4 regions of the Crassaminicella indica genome follow, and region 1 is predicted to be linked to each of the others. Evidence: riboswitches for the same ligand, from Rfam matches in the RefSeq annotation. Region 1 holds a riboswitch; each other region holds the start of a gene.
What was found. A riboswitch is a leader RNA that binds a small molecule or an ion and turns the genes downstream of it on or off. The one in region 1 is predicted to bind cyclic di-GMP.
Positions count from the first base shown of each region.

Region 2: linked by a shared signal. The riboswitch ahead of KVH43_RS11620 (GspE/PulE family protein) and the one ahead of KVH43_RS05345 (GGDEF domain-containing protein) in region 1 are both predicted to bind cyclic di-GMP.
Region 3: linked by a shared signal. The riboswitch ahead of KVH43_RS12700 (ATP-binding protein) and the one ahead of KVH43_RS05345 (GGDEF domain-containing protein) in region 1 are both predicted to bind cyclic di-GMP.
Region 4: linked by a shared signal. The riboswitch ahead of KVH43_RS06140 (methyl-accepting chemotaxis protein) and the one ahead of KVH43_RS05345 (GGDEF domain-containing protein) in region 1 are both predicted to bind cyclic di-GMP.

Region 1 is NZ_CP078093.1:1,129,576-1,134,913, forward strand. It holds gene KVH43_RS05330 (sulfite exporter TauE/SafE family protein) at 173-517, opposite strand; gene KVH43_RS05335 (sulfite exporter TauE/SafE family protein) at 514-867, opposite strand; gene KVH43_RS05340 (3'-5' exoribonuclease YhaM family protein) at 1,123-2,082, shown strand; cyclic di-GMP riboswitch class I at 2,293-2,375, shown strand; gene KVH43_RS05345 (GGDEF domain-containing protein) at 2,444-3,748, shown strand; gene panD (aspartate 1-decarboxylase) at 4,150-4,533, shown strand; gene KVH43_RS05355 (M15 family metallopeptidase) at 4,614-5,338, shown strand, end outside.
Region 2 is NZ_CP078093.1:2,439,604-2,444,941, forward strand. It holds gene KVH43_RS11605 (recombinase family protein) at 1-917, opposite strand, end outside; gene KVH43_RS11610 (hypothetical protein) at 1,218-1,403, shown strand; gene KVH43_RS11615 (sigma-70 family RNA polymerase sigma factor) at 1,483-1,881, shown strand; cyclic di-GMP riboswitch class II at 2,140-2,222, shown strand; gene KVH43_RS11620 (GspE/PulE family protein) at 2,308-3,990, shown strand; gene KVH43_RS11625 (type IV pilus twitching motility protein PilT) at 4,001-5,056, shown strand; gene KVH43_RS11630 (type II secretion system F family protein) at 5,094-5,338, shown strand, end outside.
Region 3 is NZ_CP078093.1:2,659,338-2,664,675, forward strand. It holds gene KVH43_RS12695 (methyl-accepting chemotaxis protein) at 1-1,830, opposite strand, end outside; gene KVH43_RS12700 (ATP-binding protein) at 1,847-2,257, opposite strand; cyclic di-GMP riboswitch class I at 2,488-2,574, opposite strand; T-box leader at 2,827-3,065, shown strand; gene KVH43_RS12705 (sodium-dependent transporter) at 3,121-4,434, shown strand; gene KVH43_RS12710 (diguanylate cyclase domain-containing protein) at 4,489-5,338, opposite strand, start outside.
Region 4 is NZ_CP078093.1:1,301,367-1,306,704, forward strand. It holds gene KVH43_RS06130 (AIM24 family protein) at 32-838, shown strand; gene KVH43_RS06135 (TerD family protein) at 851-1,552, shown strand; cyclic di-GMP riboswitch class I at 1,721-1,807, shown strand; gene KVH43_RS06140 (methyl-accepting chemotaxis protein) at 1,968-3,935, shown strand; gene KVH43_RS06145 (SpoIIE family protein phosphatase) at 3,974-5,185, opposite strand.

The DNA.
Region 1 (5,338 bases):
ATCAAAAAATGCAATTTCTTAGTCTATATCATTATTTAAAAAATGATTTAGAGTATATAAAACGATTGAAAAGTCTTATTGCGTGTGGAGTGTCAAATGGTCTTTGGAAAGGGAATCTAAAATAAAAATTAGAGCTAAGAAAATTTTCTTAGCTTTTTCTTATATATTCTTTTTATTTTTTAAAAAATTCAGTAATACCCATAGCTAAAATAAAAACTCCAAAAATTTTTTTTAGAATAAAACCATCTATATTTACTGCAATCATAGAACCAATACATGCACCTAATATTCCAGTTATAATTAAATAAAGCAAAACATCCTTTTGAATATTATGATTTGCTATGTGAATAATCACAGCAGTAATTGCAGTAGGAATAAAATAAATTAAATTAATCCCTTGTGCTATTTGTTGTTTGATATCAAATAAAATTGTTAAAGCTGGAATCAGTAATATCCCTCCACCGACACCTATTCCACCAATAACTCCTGATAAAAAACCGATAATAATTAGTTTCATCCAAAAATCATCCTTATACCTGTTATAATCATAACCGTTCCAAATATTCGATGAAGCCATTTAGAAGGAAATTTATTTAATAATTTTGCTCCTATAAATCCACCTACTATTCCACCTACTGTAATATAAGCTGTAGTATTCCATTCTATATTTTGATTTTTAATATAAATCATAGCACTGATTAGTGATATTGGAAATATAGCTGCTATTGCAGTGGCATGTGCTTTATGTGTTTCTACCTTCAAAATTCTCTCTAATGTAGGAACAATGATTGTTCCTCCACCTGAACCCAATAAGCCATTTATAAAACCTGTAGCTATTCCAATGAACATTATTTTTGTTTTTTTCAAAGTCTTCCTCCTATATTATAAACCTTGTAAATAAACCATCTATCCCTGTTTCTATAATCCCCACTATTCTTCTTATATATGTAATTTCAAATATATTTAAACAAAAATATATATAAATAGCATCAACATTAAAAAAATAAATAAAGGTAAGTGAATGACTTTGATAACTTTTATAAAAAAATCTTCACAAACATTGGAAAAGTGTATAAAAAATTATAAAATGATATAGAAAGTGTATTGTAGGAGGGAGAAAAAATGATTGAAGAAAAAAGCATCCAGGAATTTAAAAATGGAGATGAAATACAAGGCTTCTTTATTGTGAGAAAAGTAGAAATGAAATTATCTGCTAATAATAAAAATTTTTTAGATTTTACATTATCAGATAAGACAGGAGAGGTAAATGGTAAATTGTGGGATTGTCAAGAAGGGCAGAATAAAGAATTTCCTATAGGAAGCTTGATAAAAGTACGAGGAAATGTAACGGAATGGAAGGGAAAGCTACAATTAAAAATCAATCGGATTAGATTAGCAAATGATGATGATAAGCAAAATATTGAAGATTATGTGCAAGCTGCACCTATAAAGGCAGAAGAAATGTTTCATGAGATTTATGAATATGTGCAAAAGATAAAAAATAAGGATATAAAGGGAATTGTAGAAAAAGTTATATTAGAATCAAAAGAAAAGCTAATGTATTATCCAGCAGCTAAATCATTGCATCATGCTATCCGTTCAGGACTTATGTACCACATACTTAGAATGTTGAGAACTGGAGAAAAACTCATTGAAGTTTATAAAAATGTGAATAAAGACCTCCTTTTTGCAGGAATTCTTCTTCATGATATAGAAAAGCTAGAAGAACTAGATTCAGATGAATTAGGAATTGCAGAATATAGCAAAGAAGGACAACTTCTTGGGCATATTAGTATGGGAATGAATAAAATAAGCAGAGTTGGACAAGAATTAGGAGCTGATGAAGAAATTATTATGCTCCTTAAGCATATGGTACTTAGCCATCATTATGAGCCGGAATTTGGAAGTCCTAAAAAGCCTATGATTCCAGAAGGAGAACTCCTACATTATATTGATATGATTGATGCAAGGATGTATGATATGGAAGACCATTTAAAAAATATTCAACCGGGAGAATTTACAGATCCAATATGGTCTTTAGATAATCGAAGATTATATAAAACGTTGCTTTGTGATGAATAAATCAAACTTTATTGTTTGGTTTATTTTTTTGTGTAACGGAGTCATAAGCCATAGTAAAAAAACATATAGATTAAACAGGAAAACATTTTCAAAATAAATTTTCAAAAAAGAAGGAAAAATTCAAAAAATATAGAAAAACAAATAATAGTACAAAAGTCCTAGCTTTATAAAAATAAATAGGACAAAATAACGATATAATTGAATGATTTATGTTGTAAATAGCAAACTTATCGAAAGGTAAGGACGCAAAGCCATGGGTCTAAGGATTTTTCTATGATTGCCAGGTTGCCGAAGCATAGATTGATGTGTAATTTTATCATGATAAAGTACAAGGCGCCTATGGTTTATAGGGGCTATTTTTATGGGTTTATTGAAATCAAAAGGGGTGCTTATATTGATATCAAAATTAGTAAAGACAAAAATAGAAAGAGCTTGCTTTAATACTTTATTTTTCGCAGTTTTTTATTTAATAAGCATTTGTTTTTTTATAGGAAATGCGATGAAAAATTTCCCAGAAACTACATCATTGTTTTATATTGTTGTTATAGGAGTAGGGACTACATTTCTTTATAAAATTTTGCTTTTAAAAGTATATGTAGTTGTAACCTTACTGATTAATTGTATAGGTATTTTTGTTACATCTAGTACATGCATTGATAAATTGACATATTTATCATATTTAATATGCATACTAATATTTACATATTTAATATCATATTACAGAATTAATAAGGATATGAAGAAACGTATATTTGAGAAGACTGCATTCAATGAGATGATGGATGCAATTTTAATTTTAGAGGAGGATACATTAAAGGTAATAGAATGCAATCTTAAGGCAATACAGTTGTTTCATAAAGAAGATAGATTAATTGGAAGAGGGATTGATGAATTGATCCTTAGTAATATTCAAAAGAAAATACCGTACAATCATTTCAAACAATATTTTAAAAATAGAAATAAAGAGTTGGCAATAATGAATGAGAAGCTTAACAATATTTGGATTGATTTACATATAAAACGATTTCACGTATTAGAAAATGCATATATATTAGTTCGTATAATTGATGTAAGTGCTCATAAGAAATATGAAGAAAAAATGAAGTATTTAGCTTACCATGATCTTCTTACAGAGCTTCCAAATAGAAGATATGGAGAAGAGAGACTGAAATTGGCTATTCATAAAGCTCTAAAGAAAAAAAGTATGCTTGGTGTCTTGTTTATAGATTTAGATAAATTTAAAGTTGCAAATGATACGTTAGGTCATGCTGCTGGAGATGAACTTTTAAAGAAGGTTGCGATTAGACTGCAAAGAAGTGTTAGAAAAAATGATATAGTAGTTAGGCTTGGTGGAGATGAATTCATGATTATATTAGAAGATATTGAATTAACTGATGAGATTATTGCAATAGCCAATAGAATGGTTAATGTATTTACACAAGCTTTTACTATAAAAGGAGAAGAAATGTATGTTACATGCAGTATGGGTATTGCAATATTTCCTCAGCATGGTGTAGATATGGAAACCTTAATGGAGAATGCAGATATTGCTATGTATCAAGCAAAGATTTGTGGACGTAATAACTTTAAAGTTTTCAATAATTTACTAGATTATAAAGCTTTATCCTGTCAGAACAATAGTTATAGGGATCCAACTTCAAAATGAAATATAAAAGATAGTTCATTCCAGATAACTTTTGAAAAAACAAAACTTCATTCCATGAAAAAATACTAAACCTTCAAAACTCACTTCGTTCAAACAATGAAGGTTCTTAACGTATTTTTTATGAAATTTCAGTAAGTTTTTTTACAAAAGTTATCGAAGTCATTCACTTATCTTTATATATTTCTTTTTTTTATGTTGATGTTGTTTACCTATAAAAAGCAATTTGTATTTATAAATATAGTATGTTAAAATGAATTTGGTTGATATCAAAAGAGTCAAACCTTAATGTTTTAGAAAAAATACTATGCATCAAAAAATTTTGCACTGATCCTTTGGACAGGGACTGATAGTAAGCCTCAGTCTTAGGAATGGTATTTTGAACAGACGAGGAGGAATAACAAATGATGCTCAATATGTTTAAAGGAAAAATACACAGAGCTACAGTAACAGAAGCAAATTTGAATTATGTAGGAAGTATTACTATTGATAAGACTTTAATGGATGCAGCAGGGATTTTGCCGGGAGAGAGAGTTCAGATTGTTAACAATTGTAATGGTGCAAGGCTAGAAACCTATGTAATAGAAGGAGAACCTAACAGTGGAGTGATTTGCTTAAATGGTGCGGCGGCGAGACTTGTACAGCCAGGGGATACAGTTATTATTATTGCTTATTGCTGGATAGATGAGCAGGAGGCAAGAAGCTTTAAGCCGAGGGTAGTTTTTGTTGATGAGGATAATAAAATCATTGAGAAAACAGATACTGAAATTCATGGAGATATAAAATAATCTTAAAACCTGGTTTTCTTTTAAAAGGAAACTAGGTTTTTTATAATATTCATGCATTTTGACTAGCGGGAGGCATGTTAATGATAGCAATAAATAAAGCATTTAATATTCTAGTGCTTGTTGCTGTAGTATTTATCATGATGAGTGGTTTAACTATTGCACAAGAACTAGAAGAACAAGAAGCTTTTGCTAAATATTCCTTAGAGGGAACGACTTATTTAAAAAATAATATAAAAATGATCAAAAATGTTGATGATCTACTTGTTTTGGTAAATAAAAATAGAAATTTACCATCAAATTATGTACCAAAGGATTTGGTATTTTCAAAGGTGCCTTTTCCATTTAAAGGGAAGCACCCTAAAAAGAAAATGAGAAGGGAAGCAGCTTTAGCTTTAGAGGAATTATTTAAAGCTGCGAAAAAGGAAGGAATAGAGCTTTATGGATTATCTGGATATAGGTCTTACAGAAGGCAAAAGGCTATTTTTAACTATAAGGTTAGGACCATAGGAAAAAAAGCAGCTGCTAAAATTAGTGCTTATCCAGGGCAAAGCGAACACCAAACAGGTTTAGCTATGGATATTACAAGTAAAAGCGTAAGATTTCAATTAGTTGAAGCCTTTGAAAATACAAAAGAAGGTCAGTGGATTAAAGAAAACAGTTATAAATACGGTTTTATTGTAAGATATCCTAAAGGGAAAGAAGCTATTACAGGGTATAGTTATGAACCCTGGCATATAAGGTATGTAGGCAGAGAAGTAGCAGAATATATTTTTAAAAGGAATATTACTTTAGAAGAGTTTTTTAA
Region 2 (5,338 bases), 1.3 Mb from region 1:
CATTGAGTACTAGGAATGATTCCTTCATGCTTACCTACAGAAATAATCCATTCAGAGTGATCTCTGATTTTATTTGATGTATTTTTCTTTTGAATAGTTTTATTATATGCCATAATTCCATTTCTATTGTTGAAATCTTTTTTATCTGAATATATGTCAAAATTATTTACTAAAAAATAGTTGTATAGTTTTTCATCAGCAATTGCATAAACAGGATTAGATAGAATGCCTCGCAAAGCAAATCGTGAAAAATCGATATTATTACGGGTTTTCATATTATTTTGAATGCAATATGTTTCAAGTTTACTTAATGATTTGAATTCTAAAAACTTATGAAATATTATTTTGACTATTTCTAATTCAGTAGGAACAGGAAAAAGTTGAAAAATTTTTCTTCGTTTATTATTTAAATCAGTAATTTCAACTGATTTCGATATAAAACCTATAGGAGTTGTACCACCAAGCCATCTACCTGTACGTGCAAGCTGAAGCATATTATCTCTTATGCGTTCTGCAATTGTTTCTCTTTCAAGTTGTGCAAAAACAGAAGCTATATACATCATTGCACGACCCATTGGTGTTGAAGTATCAAACTGCTCGCGAATAGATATAAAAGCTATATTCTTATGATTTAATATTTTCATGGTATCTGAAAAGTCAGAAATATTCCTAGATATTCTATCTAGTCTATAGCACATCAAAATATCAAATTTGCCTTTTTGAGCATCTTTTAGCATTCTTTGATATTCTGGTCTATCTATATTTCCCCCAGAGAAACCTTCATCTTCATAGATAATAAATTTTTCAATAGGATGAAAGTGCTTAAGTGCGTATTCTTTGCAAAGTTCAATTTGATTTTGTGTAGATTCACCTTTTCCTGTAAATTTAGATTTTCTAGAATAAATTGCTATATGCATAATATCACCTTTCTATTAAGTTCTTTACTATAATATTATTTTAGGTTATAAAAAAAAGAAGCAAATAATTATTAAATTTCAAGAGATTATTTCCGAGGTAATAGTGAAAATACGATAGATATTAGCAATAATCAGCATAATAGTAAAAAAATTTACCGATATATAAGGAAATACAGCTAAAAATAATAAAATTCAAAAGACTATGTAAGATGTATTGATTAAGTATTTTATAATATTAAAAATAAAACCTGTAGTATAGTACAAACTAAGGTTGGCATAGATTTTATATGAGGTGATAGTATGAAAGTTAGAATATTTTTTCCAGATACATTAGAAAAACAAAAGGGATTTTATGAAAAAGTAGCACAGGAGCAGGTCAAAATCATAAAAAATTATATTGAAGAGCTTCCAATAAATAAAGAAGAAAAATATAGTCTTTGGGAAGAGATAAAATTAGATATAAAAAAAGATTTATTTAAAATATGAAAGTATAATTTAAAATAATTACTTCCGAGTAGAAAAATATAATAGAACAAAACACGTTATAAATCATACTTTAGTATAAATTGAAAACGAAATATTAATGACTATACGTTCCAATAAAAAAACAAAAAATGAGGTATCATTACAAGACCCTATTGGTGTAGATAAAGAAGGAAATGAAATATCTTTATTAGATATTTTAGGAACTGAAACAGATAAAGTTTTAGATGAAGTAGAATTAAAGATACAAATAAAAAAATTATATCAAAAAATGGCAAGTGTGTTAAAAAACAGAGAAAGAATTGTTCTTCAATTAAGATATGGGTTAGTCAATGATGGAAGTAAAACCCAACGAGAAATAGCAAAGCTATTAGGAATTTCTCGATCCTATGTTTCTCGAATAGAAAAAAGAGCTATAAAAAAACTTAGTAAAGCTTTTAATCATAATACAAAAAAAATTAAAGATAAAAGTGATAAATAGATGTTAGCATTTTGCTAACATTTCATTTTTAATATACTATATTTCAAAAAAATATTGTAAATTTTTATATTTTTATCACTATTTCCTTGGAAATTCCATAACATAAATTTCTTGTTGGAAAATTAGGGAATTAATGATATAATGTCTTAGGTATATGTTTATTATGATAATTGGTGAAATGTATTTTGTATAGAGGATTTTAAAAATTTAAGAACTATTAACTATGTTGAACTATTTATATTAATTTAAATAGTGATATGTAATGTTAGTACAAATGATACATGGTTATATTTGGACGCCTATACCATGTTGATGTAGTGGCGTAACCGACTAACACTATATTATTTATATATAGGGGGTTAGTCTTTTTGTTTTTTTGAATTATGATTTTTATTATATTATAAAAATATATATTATGAATGGATGATGATAATGCAACCCAAAAAACGATTAGGAGATTTGCTCATTGATGCAGGATTTATCACAAAGGAACAAATTAATGAAGCATTAAAAATTCAAAGAGCTTCTGGAAAAAAATTAGGAGAAATTCTAATCGATGAAGGTTTCATTCAAGAAAAAAAAATGATAGAAATATTAGAATTTCAATTAGGAATTCCTCATATGGATTTAGAAAAGTATTATATTGATGCTGAAATTCCTAAATTGATTAACGAAAGTCTTGCAAAAAGACATTTATTGATTCCTGTAAAAAAAGAAAATAATAAATTATTTGTAGCAATGGCTGATCCTTTAAATATTTTTGCGATGGATGATGTAAGAATTGCTACAGGATTAGAAGTTGAACCTATAATCGCTACAAGACAAGATATATTAAATGCAATTGACTATTATTATGGTAAAGAAAGTGCTGAAAAAGCAGTTGAAGATTTTAAAAATCAGTATAGCTTTGAAGATTTATCAGATCTAGATGAAACCATATTAAATGAAATTAATAATGCGCCTGTTGTTAGACTGGTCAACTCTATTATTAGGCAAGCAGTAAAAGCAAAAGCTAGCGATATTCATATCGAGCCTTTTGAAAGTAATGTTAGAGTACGATTTAGAATTGATGGAGAGCTGCAAGAAATTATATCTCCTGAAAAATCTACTCATTCTGCAATTGTTACAAGAATTAAAATAATGGGAAAAATGAATATTGCTGAAAAAAGAATTCCTCAAGATGGTAGATTTGAAACAACTGTTGATGGAAAAGAAATTGATATGCGTATTTCTACATTGCCTACAGTTTATGGAGAAAAGATAGTTATTCGTTTATTAGATAGAAGCAGTTTCTTAATGTCAAAAAATCAATTGGGGTTTTCTGAAAAAAACTTAGAAATTTTTGATAAAATCATTAAAAGTCCTAATGGGATTATTTTGGTAACAGGACCAACAGGTAGTGGTAAGACTACAACATTATATACAATTCTTAGAGAATTGAATCAAATAAATAAAAATATTATTACTGTAGAAGATCCAGTAGAATATAGTTTGAATGGCATTAATCAAGTACAGGTAAACACTAAAGCAAATTTAACTTTTGCTAATGCACTAAGGTCTATATTAAGACAAGATCCTGATATTATTATGATCGGAGAAATCAGAGATAGTGAAACTGCCCAAATAGCAGTTAGAGCTGCCATAACTGGACATCTTGTTTTAAGTACTATGCATACTAATGATTCTCCTTCAACAGTAGCACGCCTTATGGATATGGGAATTGCACCATATTTGGTATCTTCATCTGTTATTGGAGTAATCTCACAAAGATTAGTAAGAAAAATTTGTCCTGAATGCAAACAATCTTATGTACCAAATGAAATAGAAAAAAAAATACTCAATATTTCTGATGAAACCTTATTGTATAAGGGAAAAGGATGTAATTATTGTAATGGTTCAGGTTATAAGGGAAGAACAGCTATTCATGAAATTATGCTGGTAAATAAAGATTTAAGACTACATATTGATAAGGGTGAAAGTATTGATATTTTAAGACAAAGTGCTATTAATCAAGGTATGATTCCTCTTAAAGAAAATAGTTTTAAATTAGTATTAGAAGGTATTACAACAGTAGATGAATTAAACAGGGTATCCTATAACCTAGATTAGGTGGTGGAATATGAATATACTAGATTTATTAAAAAAAGCAATTGAAAAAAAAGCATCTGATTTACATGTAACAGTAGGTGTCCCTCCTGTATTAAGAATCAATGGAAAATTAGAAAAAATAAATGAAAAAGCATTGGCACCATATGATACTATTGCTTTAGTACAAGAGCTTTTAACTGATCAACAAATTATAGAGTTAAAAGAAAAGGGTGAAATTGACTTATCCTTTTCTTATCATGGATTAGGAAGATTCAGAGTAAATATATATAAACAAAGAGGAAGTTATGGAATGGCTTTAAGGACAGTTGCTTTAAATATTCCTACTATTGATGAACTGGGCTTTCCACAAATACTAAAAGAATTAGCATTAAAGCAAAGAGGATTAATATTGGTAACAGGACCAACAGGTAGTGGTAAATCTACAACATTAGCATCTATGATTGATTATATTAATCAAGAAAAAAGCTGTCATATTTTGACCCTTGAAGATCCAATTGAATACCTTCATAAGCACAATAAAAGTATTGTAAATCAAAGAGAAATTGGAAATGATTCGCATAGCTTTTCTAGAGCATTAAGAGCTGCTTTAAGACAAGATCCAGATGTAATACTAGTAGGAGAGATGCGTGATCTAGAAACTATTAGTATAGCTATTACAGCTGCAGAAACAGGACATTTAGTACTTTCTACACTACATACTATAGGAGCTGCAAAAACTATTGATCGTATTATAGATATCTTTCCTGCACACCAGCAGCAACAAATCAGAGTACAATTATCTACAGTAGTAGAAGGTATCATCTCGCAACAGCTTTTAGAGAGAACTGATGGACAAGGAAGAGTAGCTGCATTAGAAATAATGGTTGCAACATCTGCTATAAGAAACTTGATTCGGGAAGGGAAAACTCATCAACTTCAAACTAATATACAAACAGGTAGCAAATTCGGCATGCAGACAATGGATCATGCTATCCTTGATTTATATAATAAAGGGTTAATTAATAAAAAAACAGCTTTGACCTATGCAGTAGATTGCGATAATTTAGAGCGATTTATGCATATGTAAAAAATAAAGCTAATATTAAAAAACAAGGGGGATATATATGCCCACTTATAAATATAAAGCTATAAGTAAAGCAGGAGAAAGACTTGAAGGAACATATACTGCAAGAAGCAAAAATGAAGTTATCCATATGCTTAGGCAAAATCAAAATCATCCTATAAATATCGAAGAAATAATAGAAAAGCAATCAATAAGCATCAGCTTTTTTAAAAAAGTAAAAATAAAAGATATGGCTATATTTTGTAGACAGTTTTATACTATGCTCAATGCAGGAGTAACTGTTCT
Region 3 (5,338 bases), 1.2 Mb from region 1:
AATCAGCTGAATAATTTGATCCGAGCTTGCGACTTCATCCTTCGCAACATCTACAACTTGTTCTATATCCTTTACTATTTGTTCTACTGCATCAATGATTCTAACAAAAGACTTGTCCGTTTCATTAACTACCATTACCCCGTTTTCTACTACCTTCTTACTATTATGCATTGATTCTACTGCCTTATCTATTTGAACTACCATTTCATTTACCAATGAAGAGATTTCATTAGCTCCTATATTTGTTTGTTCTGAAAGCTTTCTAACTTCTTCTGCTACAACAGTAAAGCCCTTTCCATGCTCTCCAGCTCTTGCTGCCTCTATGGCTGCATTTAATGCTAATAAATTTGTCTGATCTGCAATATTATTAATTGTACTAATAATTTCTCTAACTTTTTTTGAAAGTCCATTTAATGACTTTAATATATTCGCTGTTTCATTAGATACATTACTAATATTTTCAATAGCTTCAACTGTATCCTTAACTTTTATTCTTCCTTGCTGTGCAACATCCATAGTATGCTCAGAATTATTTTTTGCTTTAAATGCTCTGCTTTGTGCTATTTGTATCAAGCTAGAAAGCTGAACTAAAACCTCAGATATTTCAACAATTGAATTATTTTGACGTTCTGCATTAGATGCAACTACTTGGATATTAGATGTAATTTGTTCAGCTGATGCACTTATTTCTTCAGCAGAGGCAGAGATTTCCTCAGAAGAAGCTGCTAATTCTTCTGCACCCTTTCTAACATGATTTATTATATTAGATTGATGTTTTATCATATTATTAAAATATTCACCTAATACTTGTATTTCATCATTTGTAGTTATTTTAGATCTAACTGTTAAATCACCATTTCCTGCTTTTGTCATTAATTTTTCTAGCTCTTTAATTGGATTGATTATATTTCTTGTTATTAAAATATAAGCTACAAGCATTGAAACAAGTAACGCTATGGCAGTTATCACTATTGTATTCCTTCTAATTTTATTAGCTGCTGACATATATTCATCATAATCAGCAGTTACTGCCAAAATCCATTTATTTACAGGAATAAATTTTACAAATTTTCTCACTCCTTCATATGTATAATAACCTTCACCCGTTTCCCCCTTCTTCATTTTGTCTACTAAAGCTTTTAATTCTTTATTATTTGCATTCCCTACATTTTCTTTTAATATTTTTTCAGCTTTTGGATGATATACAAGTAATCCATTTCTATTAATCATATAAGCATATCCAGTTTTGCCTATCTTTATTTTAGAAGCATGCTTATAAATATTTTCAAATTTAATACTTCCAACAACTGTCCCCACTACCTTTTGATCTATCCTTAAAGGATAAGCAACAGCTATTACAGGTTTATTCGTGATTTTAGACAATATGACATCACTTTCAGCTTCAGTTCCTTTTAAAGCATTTTGAATATAATCAAAATCACTTAAATCCATATTAAAATTTTCACTTTTATTGCTAATAATACCTTTACCAAAGGCATCTGTAATAATTAATGCTTCTACATAATCACTGTTATCTTTTTGTAATTCTGATAAATATTTAAAAACTTTACCTTTCTCTGTACTATCCCCTGCTGCAACTTTAACCAAATCTTCATTGTGACTTAAAATTTCAATATACTTATTTACCGAATTAATTGTTTCATTAATAACATCTGCTGTTTTTATAGTAATTTCACTTAATTTTTCTTCAGTTGTATCCTGTATTGAATTTGAAGTCATCATATACGAAGTAGTGCCTAAAATAATGAGCGGTACAGCTATAAATATAAAAAACATAGCAACTAATTTTGTTTTCAAACTTATTTTCATCATATTCCTCCTTATCTTAATTCTGAGCTTTATTCTTTTTAGCTGTTAAATACTTTTGTATAATTAAAATATTATTTTTAAACTCTATTTTATCTGCCATACATTTTATAAGAAACAATCCCCTTCCAGAATCATTTAATAAATTTTCATCATATATTGCATCTGGAATATTTATGTTTTTAAACCCAGTCCCTGAATCCTCTATCTCAAACTTTATATTTTTTTCATTAAGTACATATCTTAAATAAATAGGTCTTTCTACACAACACTTATTTCCATGCTTAAAAGCATTTGTTAAAGCTTCTATAAGCATTAATCGAATATCAAATGATTCTTCAAAATTCTCTATCTCTGTAATAATTTTATCAATAACATCTTTATGTTCATCTAAGCCATATAAAATAATTTCATCTTTTTTTATTCCCACAATCATCATCACCTTACTTTGCTTCTAATACATTTGTAAAAAAAAATAAAATTTTCAAATATTACTATTAAAAAAATCTTTTACAATAATATATTTGTTAATTTTCTCAACTTTAATATCGCTCATCACCCCCCAATAAATTATTGAAAAATATACATTAAAAAAACATCTATGCTTCCACAGATGCCCAAAATTGCTAAATAAAGAATATTCTCTATATACTAGCATTGTTCGGCAGTCTGTCAATCATAGGATTACAATCCCTTAGACACATGACTTTGCGTCCTTACCTTTCGATAAGTTTGCTATTGTCGCAATATCTATCATTTAATTTTTACTGTTATATTTATAAAAATTTTTTAATATATTTTTCTATATATTATATAATTCTACATATATAGATATATATTAACATCATTGTTTATGTTTGTAAAATTATTTGCTTATTAATTATAATAATAAAAAAGTCATGCTTTTAAACACAACTCTTTTAAATTTTGTATTTTTTCAAAAATACTATTTGACAAATTTATAATTTTTCTTTATAATTTCATTTAACAATAAAATATGCTAAAGCTGTGATTAAGAGTAGTACATTTCATTGAGAATTACAGAGAGTCAGGGATTGGTGGAACCTTGATATTCAAAATGATTTGGAATGGGCTTATGAGCGGAAGCTGAAACTTTAGTAGGCAACACGGTTTTCTCCCGTTATAGAGATAGGATATCGGATTATTTCCTGTATCTGAAAAAGAGAAAATTTTTATTTTCTAAATATGAGGTGGCACCACGTTGATTCGTCCTCTATATGTATATACATATAGAGGATTTTTTATATTCTTGAATTTTAAGGAGGAATTGAATTGAAAAAACGAGAAAATTTTTCTTCAAAGCTTGGATTTATACTTTCTTGTGCAGGGGCTGCCATAGGGCTTGGGAATGTGTGGATGTTCTCTTGGAGATTAGGAGAATATGGAGGAGCTGCATTTTTAATTCCTTATTTTATATTTGTATATTTTTTAGGCACTACCGGACTTATTACAGAAATTGCTTTTGGGAGAAAATATCAAAAAGGTGCATTAAGTGCCATAAAAACTGTTTTTAAAGAGAAAAATTTAAAATTTGGAAGCCTATTAGGAAGTATTCCTCTTGCTGCAATGACAGGAATCTTTATTTTCTATATTGTAGTAGTTGGATGGATTTTCAGATATTTTTATGCTTCCCTTATAAATATCTTTCAAACAATAGATATTCCTACATACTTTGGAAGCTTTGCCGGAAGCATAGCAACAGTTCCCTGGACAATCTTAGGGATGATTGCTACAGTTTTTATACTTTGTATGGGAATTGGTTCTGGTGTAGAAAAAATTAATAAAGTAATTATGCCTGGGTTATTTATTTTATTTGTTGTTTTATTGATAAAATCGTTAACTCTCCCAAATGCGATAGCAGGTGTAAAATATCTATTAATGCCAAATTTTTCATATCTCTTAAAGCCTATTACTTGGGTTATGGCATTAGGACAGGCTTTCTTCTCTGTATCTCTAAGCGGTGCAGGAATGGTAGTATACGGGAGTTATTTAAAAGAAGATATAGATATTCCTTCATCAGCACGAAGCATAGTCATTTTTGATACATTAGCTGCACTCATGGCTGCCTTTATTATTATTCCAGCTGCATTTTCCTTTGGCCTTGATCCTGCTGCTGGTCCACCACTTTTATTTATTACTGTACCTAAAATATTTACGCAAATGACAGGTGGCTATATTTTTTCTATTATATTTTTCTTAAGTATTGTATTTGCAGCTATCTCCTCTGCAATAAATATGATGGAAGCACCTATTGAAGCTTTAATCGAAGAATTTCATCTTAGTAGAAAAAAAGCAACTATTTTAATAGGTTTAATCTGTTTATGTATTTCAATCCTTTTAAGCATCAACATAGATTTATTTGGAGCATGGGCTGATTTTATGAGCATATATTTAGCTCCTATTGGTGCAAGTATTTCTGCTTTTGTTTTTTATTGGATTTGTGGTAAAACTAAAGCCTTAGAAGCTATTAATCTAGGCGCAAAAACTCCACTAAAAAATAGCTTTTTAATTTTAGGAAAATATATTTATATTCTTGTTGCAGTTTTTATTGTAATTTTAGGAGCTATCTATGGTGGTATTGGTTAGACCTATTTTGAAATTAAAAGCTAAGGTTGTGCTTAGATATTAAGCACAACCCTTTTATAAACAAAGATGATTTCTTTTTTTGTATTCATACATCAATTTATCTGCTCTAGCCATTAACTCTTCAATACTTACTGGATTTTCAGGATCAAAATATGCAGCACCTATACTAATAGATATATTAAAAGGATAGTTGCTTTCTTCATTAAATGCTCTTTGTTGATCTAAAAGCTTATTTATAAACTTTTCAATATCCTGCTTTTTTACATCTATAGATAAAGCTACAAATTCATCTCCTCCGATTCTTGCAAGAACATCATTTTCATGAAAAGTATTTTTTAAAATCTTTGCAGTCCCAATCAATGCACAATCTCCTTGATTATGAGATAAATTGTCGTTAATATGCTTCATTCCATCAATATCAATAAAAAATAATAACATTCCTTTCTTATTACGTCTTGCAAATTCAAATTTATGTCTAATGATACTAAAAAATCCTCTTCTATTATAAAGAGATGTAAGTTCATCTGTAAGGGATTGAATTTTTAATTTTTCACGAAGATGTACCTTTTCAGTAATATCTCTAATAGATAAAAGATATGCTTCTTTCCCTTCCCAGTCAGTTTCTGAAATACATACCTCTCCAATAATTTGATTTCCATCCATAGTTTTTATTGTAATTTCTTTAACACCATTTTTAATAGTACTAAAATCTAAAATATCAAATGTTAACTCTTCATATTTTTCACCAAATATTTTTTTTGCTGCAGGATTTAGATACAGTATCTCTTTTTGACGATTAATAACTACCAAAGCATCTATATTGCTTTCAAGAATACCTCTATAATTTTTTTCAAGCTTTCGAATAGTTTCAAATGCTTTTTTTAATTCATTATTTGCCTCTTCA
Region 4 (5,338 bases), 170 kb from region 1:
TATTTAAATAAATAGATAAGGGGAGAATATAATGGGTTTTCAATTATCAACTTATGAACATTTAACAGGAGCAACAAAGCAAACACCAGCATATTCATGTGTAGCACAAGGAAGTGGCTTTTTCTTTGCTAAAAAAGGAGCAATGGTTGCAGATCAGGGTCAATTTAAATATGAAAAAGTATTATTAGATCCAAATGCAGGTGGTGGGATAGCTAGAGGTCTTATTAATAACATCTCTAGAAGATTAACTGGTGAGAACATGGAAATTATGAAGGTAACAGGAAATGGCATGTGTATATTAGCTTTTGCAGGAAGAAATGTGACTATTGTACCACTTGAACCTGGAGAGCAAGTAGGGGTAGAATCTGAAAATATATTAGCTTTTACGGGAAATTTAACATATGGTGTTCGTTTCATAGGAGCAGGAGTATTATCTCAAAAGGGATTATTTACCACAAATTTTAAAAATAATTCAGGAGAAACAGGATATGTAGCTATTATTACAGATGGAAATGCAATTGTGCTACAAACACCTTGCAGAGTAGATCCAGATGCGATTATATGTTGGACAGGTCCAGATCCAAGTTTAAAAGCAGATGTAAACTGGAAAACATTTATAGGGCAAACATCAGGTGAATCTTATATGTTTGAATTTAAACAAGGAGGAAATACAGTAGTGCTTCAGCCTTCAGAAAGGAAAGCAGGATTAGATGTAGGAATTGATAGAGGTGAAACAGTAGGAACTCAATCGAGTGCTTTTGATAACTCTGTAAATAATGCCCAAGATATGATGGGGCAGGTGACAAATACATTAGGAAATTTCTTTAACAATAGATAGGGAGGTATATATATGGGATTAAGTGGTCTTGGCGGACTAGGAGGAAATAGCGGAAACAATCAACCACAAACAGCAGGATTAGGAAGCTTAGGAGGTCTTGGTAGTGGAGCTAGTAAACCAGTATCCCTAAAAAAGGGTCAAAAGGTATCGCTAAAAAAGGCTGCATCAGATATTGGATTAGATGCAAATGTTCTTTCTAAGATTCATATAGGACTTGGATGGGATGTAAATAAATTTGATGGAAGAGATTTTGATTTAGATGTATTTGCATTTGCAGTAAAGAATGATGGAAAGGTAAGAAATGAAAAGGATTTTGTATTTTATGGAAATAAACAACCAGCAGGGCTTGGAATAACATTAAGTGGAGATAATCGAACAGGGCAAGGAAGTGGAGATGATGAAATCGTCTTTGTAGACTTAAACACAGTACCTACTGAAATACAAAAAATTATATTTGCTATTACGATTTATGAAGGAAAAGAAAGAGGCCAAAACTTTGGAATGGTTGAGAATGCTTTTGTAAGATTGGTAGATCAAAATACGAATAGGGAATTTTTAAGATATGACCTTTCGGAGGATTATAGCTTAGAAACAGCTGTAGTTGTTGGAGAGCTATATAGACATAATGGAGAATGGAAATTTAACGCTATTGGTTCTGGCTTTAATGATGGACTTGTTGCCCTTTGTGCTTGTTATGGAGTAGATGCAGAATAAAAAAAAGCAGCGATTGCTGCTTTTTTTATATGAATTTATTCATTTATCTTTACATAAACTATGTAAGGGAATGGTATAAAAAAATAGAGGAAAAAATCAATATATGTCGAAATAAATCAAAATAGAAAACAATATTTTTGATTATTTTTAAAATTGAATAGAAAAGGAGGACGATAATAGCAAACTTATGGAAACATAAGGACGCAAAGACATGGGTCTAAGGTAGAGAACTACTATGATCGCCAGTTTGCCGAAAATCAATGGGCAAAGGTGTCTGATCGAGAGACACCTTTTTATTTTAGAAAATGAGGAGGTGTAAAAAGCTATTAGATTGTTTATAAAAAATAGATGAAATTACAAGGATTGTTGAAAATAAATTATAAGGTACATATAAAATGAATAAGGAGGTTTTTTTGTGAAAAGTTTGAAATATAAAATTACTATACCTGTATTCATATTTTCTATTTTGGTTATTCTTATATTATCAGGAACAGCATATTATCAAGCAAAAGATATTATTATGAATGATATAGAAGAAATAGCACAGAGTAAGGCAGATAAAATTGTAACTATGGCAGATGATAAAATTCAAGGCTGGAAAGAAATTATTGAATTGTTAGGGTCTGTAGAGGTAGTAAAAAAAATAGATTATGAAGGATTAAAAAAGCTTATTTCTGAAAATAAAAATATTTTTAATGAATTTGAAGCAATTATTATGTCTGATATAGATGGAAATTATTTAAGTACAAATGGGCAAGGAGGTAATATAAAGGATAGAAAATATTTTTCTAAGGTCATAGCAGGACAAATTACTATATCAGAGCCAATTGTATCAAAAACCACAAGACAGCCTGTTATAGTAATTGCAGCTCCTATAAAAGATGATATGGGAAATATTATTGGATTAATTGGAGGAACTGTAAATTTATCTACTATCACAGATATAGTCAATGCTGAAAAATTAGGAGATACAGGCTATGCTTATATGGTTGATCAAGAAGGCTTAGTTATGGCACATCCTAAAAAAGAAATGATTCTTAATTATAATGCTTTAGAAAAAGGTAGTGATTCTCAAATTGCACTGACAAAAAAAATGGTAAAAAGAGAAACTGGTGTAGAACATTATGAATTTGAAGGTGGGAAAAAAATAGCAGCGTATGCACCGCTACACTCTACAGGATGGTCTGTTGCAATGACTACATATGAAAGCGAAGTAACAGATAATGTAGCTATATTTAGAAATACTATTACAGGTATTGGAATGATTATGATTATTGTAATGGGATTATTAATTTATTTTCTAATTAATAGATCTATTAAGCCTATTTTGAAAATAGCTGAACTTACAAAAGATGTAGCTAAAGGAAATCTTCAGGTAAAAGTAGATGTACAGACTGATGATGAAATAGGTGTACTTGCTAATAATTTTAATAATATGATTGAAAATATGCGCAGTCTTCTATCAGAAATGAATGAAATGGGTATGACGGTAGCATCTACAGCTCAGCAGATGATGGCTTCAACAGAGGAAGCAAGCACAGTTTCTGAGCAAGTAGCTAATACGGTATCAGAGCTAGCAGAGGGAGCTACAGAACAAGCACAATCTACCCAAAGAGGAAGTAATATGGTAAATGAACTAATAAAAGGTATTGGAAAAATTGTTGATAATACTGAGCATGCTGAAAAGCTTACAGTTATGACAAAGGAAACTGTTGATGCAGGAATTCAGATTGTAGAGTACCAAGAGATTAAGGCAGTAGAGAATAAAGATGCGACAATGAATGTAGGAAAAGAGATTTTATTACTTGATAAAAAATCAAAACAAATTGGGCAGATTATTGAGTTAATCAGTAGCATTGCTGAACAAACCAATTTGTTAGCATTAAATGCAGCTATTGAAGCAGCAAGAGCAGGAGAAGCAGGAAAGGGATTTGCTGTTGTTGCAGAGGAAGTAAGAAAGCTTGCAGAAGAATCAGGAAGAGCAACTAAAAATATTAGTGATTTGATAAATGAGATTCAGACAAGTGTAGAAAATGCTGTTAAGGAAATGGAACAAGCAAAATTGATAGTAACAGAGCAAGAAAACGCTGTAAAAGAAACGGTAAATGTTTTTGAAGATATATTAAAATCTGTTTCAGATCTTACAGATAATATGAAAGGAGTAACGCTTGCCTGTGAAAATTTAAATGAACATGCAGCTGTTGTAGGAGAAAATATTGAAAATATTGCAAGTATTACAGAAGAAAATGCTGCTGGAGCAGAGGAAGTAGCAGCTTCTACAGAGGAGCAATCTGCAACACTTGAAGAGCTATCTTCATCAGCAGAACAGCTTGCAAGTTTATCAGGAAAGCTTCAAGAAACTATAAATAAATTTAAAATATAAATAAAAAATGTATAGCGATTGCTATACATTTTTTAGATCTAATCATGTATTTCCATTCCTAAAATACATACATCATCTTCAAAGGTTTTACTTTTTCTTAAATTGATTATTTCTTCATAGACATGGTTTATGAAGGAATCTATTTTTTTATGAGAATGCTTTAATAAAATGCTATGAAGATCTTTTTGAGATATAGTATGAGGATATTCTTTAGTTTCTGTTAATCCATCTGTATAAAAGATGAGTTTATCTCCTTTTTGAAGAGCTATTGTTTTACTTTCGAAGTTTATATTTTCAAAAACACCTAAAATAGTACTTCCTCCTTCCTTTAATTCTATACATTCCCCGTTTCTAATGATTAAAGGATAAGGATGACCACATCTCATATAAGTAAATCTTTTTGTTTTATTATTATAAAGCCCATAAAATGCAGTTAAGTATAGGTTTTCAGATATATTAATTAGTTTTCTATTGAGATAGTTAATAAAAGCTGCTGGATGCTGAAAAAGATAATTACTCGTTTCCATAATCGCTTTTACCATAGCTGTAATCATAGCAGCAGGAACACCGTGACCAGATATATCACTTAAAAATATTCCTAAAGAGTTTTCATTTATTTTTATAAAATCATATAAATCTCCACCTATTTCTTCTAGAGGCTTGTAGATAGCAGACAAGGATACTCCTTCTAATTGAGGGAGCTTATTTGGGATAAGATTTTGCTGAACATTTTTAGCAAGGGCTAATTCATCTCGAATTCGGCTGTGATAAGCTTCGATCATTTCATTTCTTTTCTGAAGCTCTAATTTGCTATTTTCAAGCTCTGTAATATCATCTAATATAACTAAAACCATGTCTTCACCATTGTAGTTAATATACTTGGTAGTAAATTGGAAATATTTTTTTATGGATTTTTCATTTATATAGAAATTTCTAGTTAATATTTCTTTAAAGGTGGGAGTTTGATCATGAAATGCTTTTAATATAGAGTTTCTAATAATACAGCTTTCACAATTGCTTGTAGTACCACAATTTTTATTTTCATCAACTGAGTATTGACAGCCAATGATATTTCCACATAGTTTGCCAATTATTTTATCTTCTTTTTTATTGAATAAAACGCTGAAAGGTTCATTGAATTGTTGTAACTTCATATTTTTGTCTACTAAAAAAATAGCAGATGTAATATTTTCAAATATAATATTTAAAAAATGATTAGAATCCTTTAATTGTTCTACAGAAAGCTTCATGATATCACCTCGAAAAATTGGACTAAACTCATTGTAACATATTATATAAAAGCATAGGTATATTTTTATATATTAAAAATTTATGGGCAAAATAAATAGGAAAAGTTTTGACATATTATTTTCTAAATATTATAATATCAGTGATACAACTAT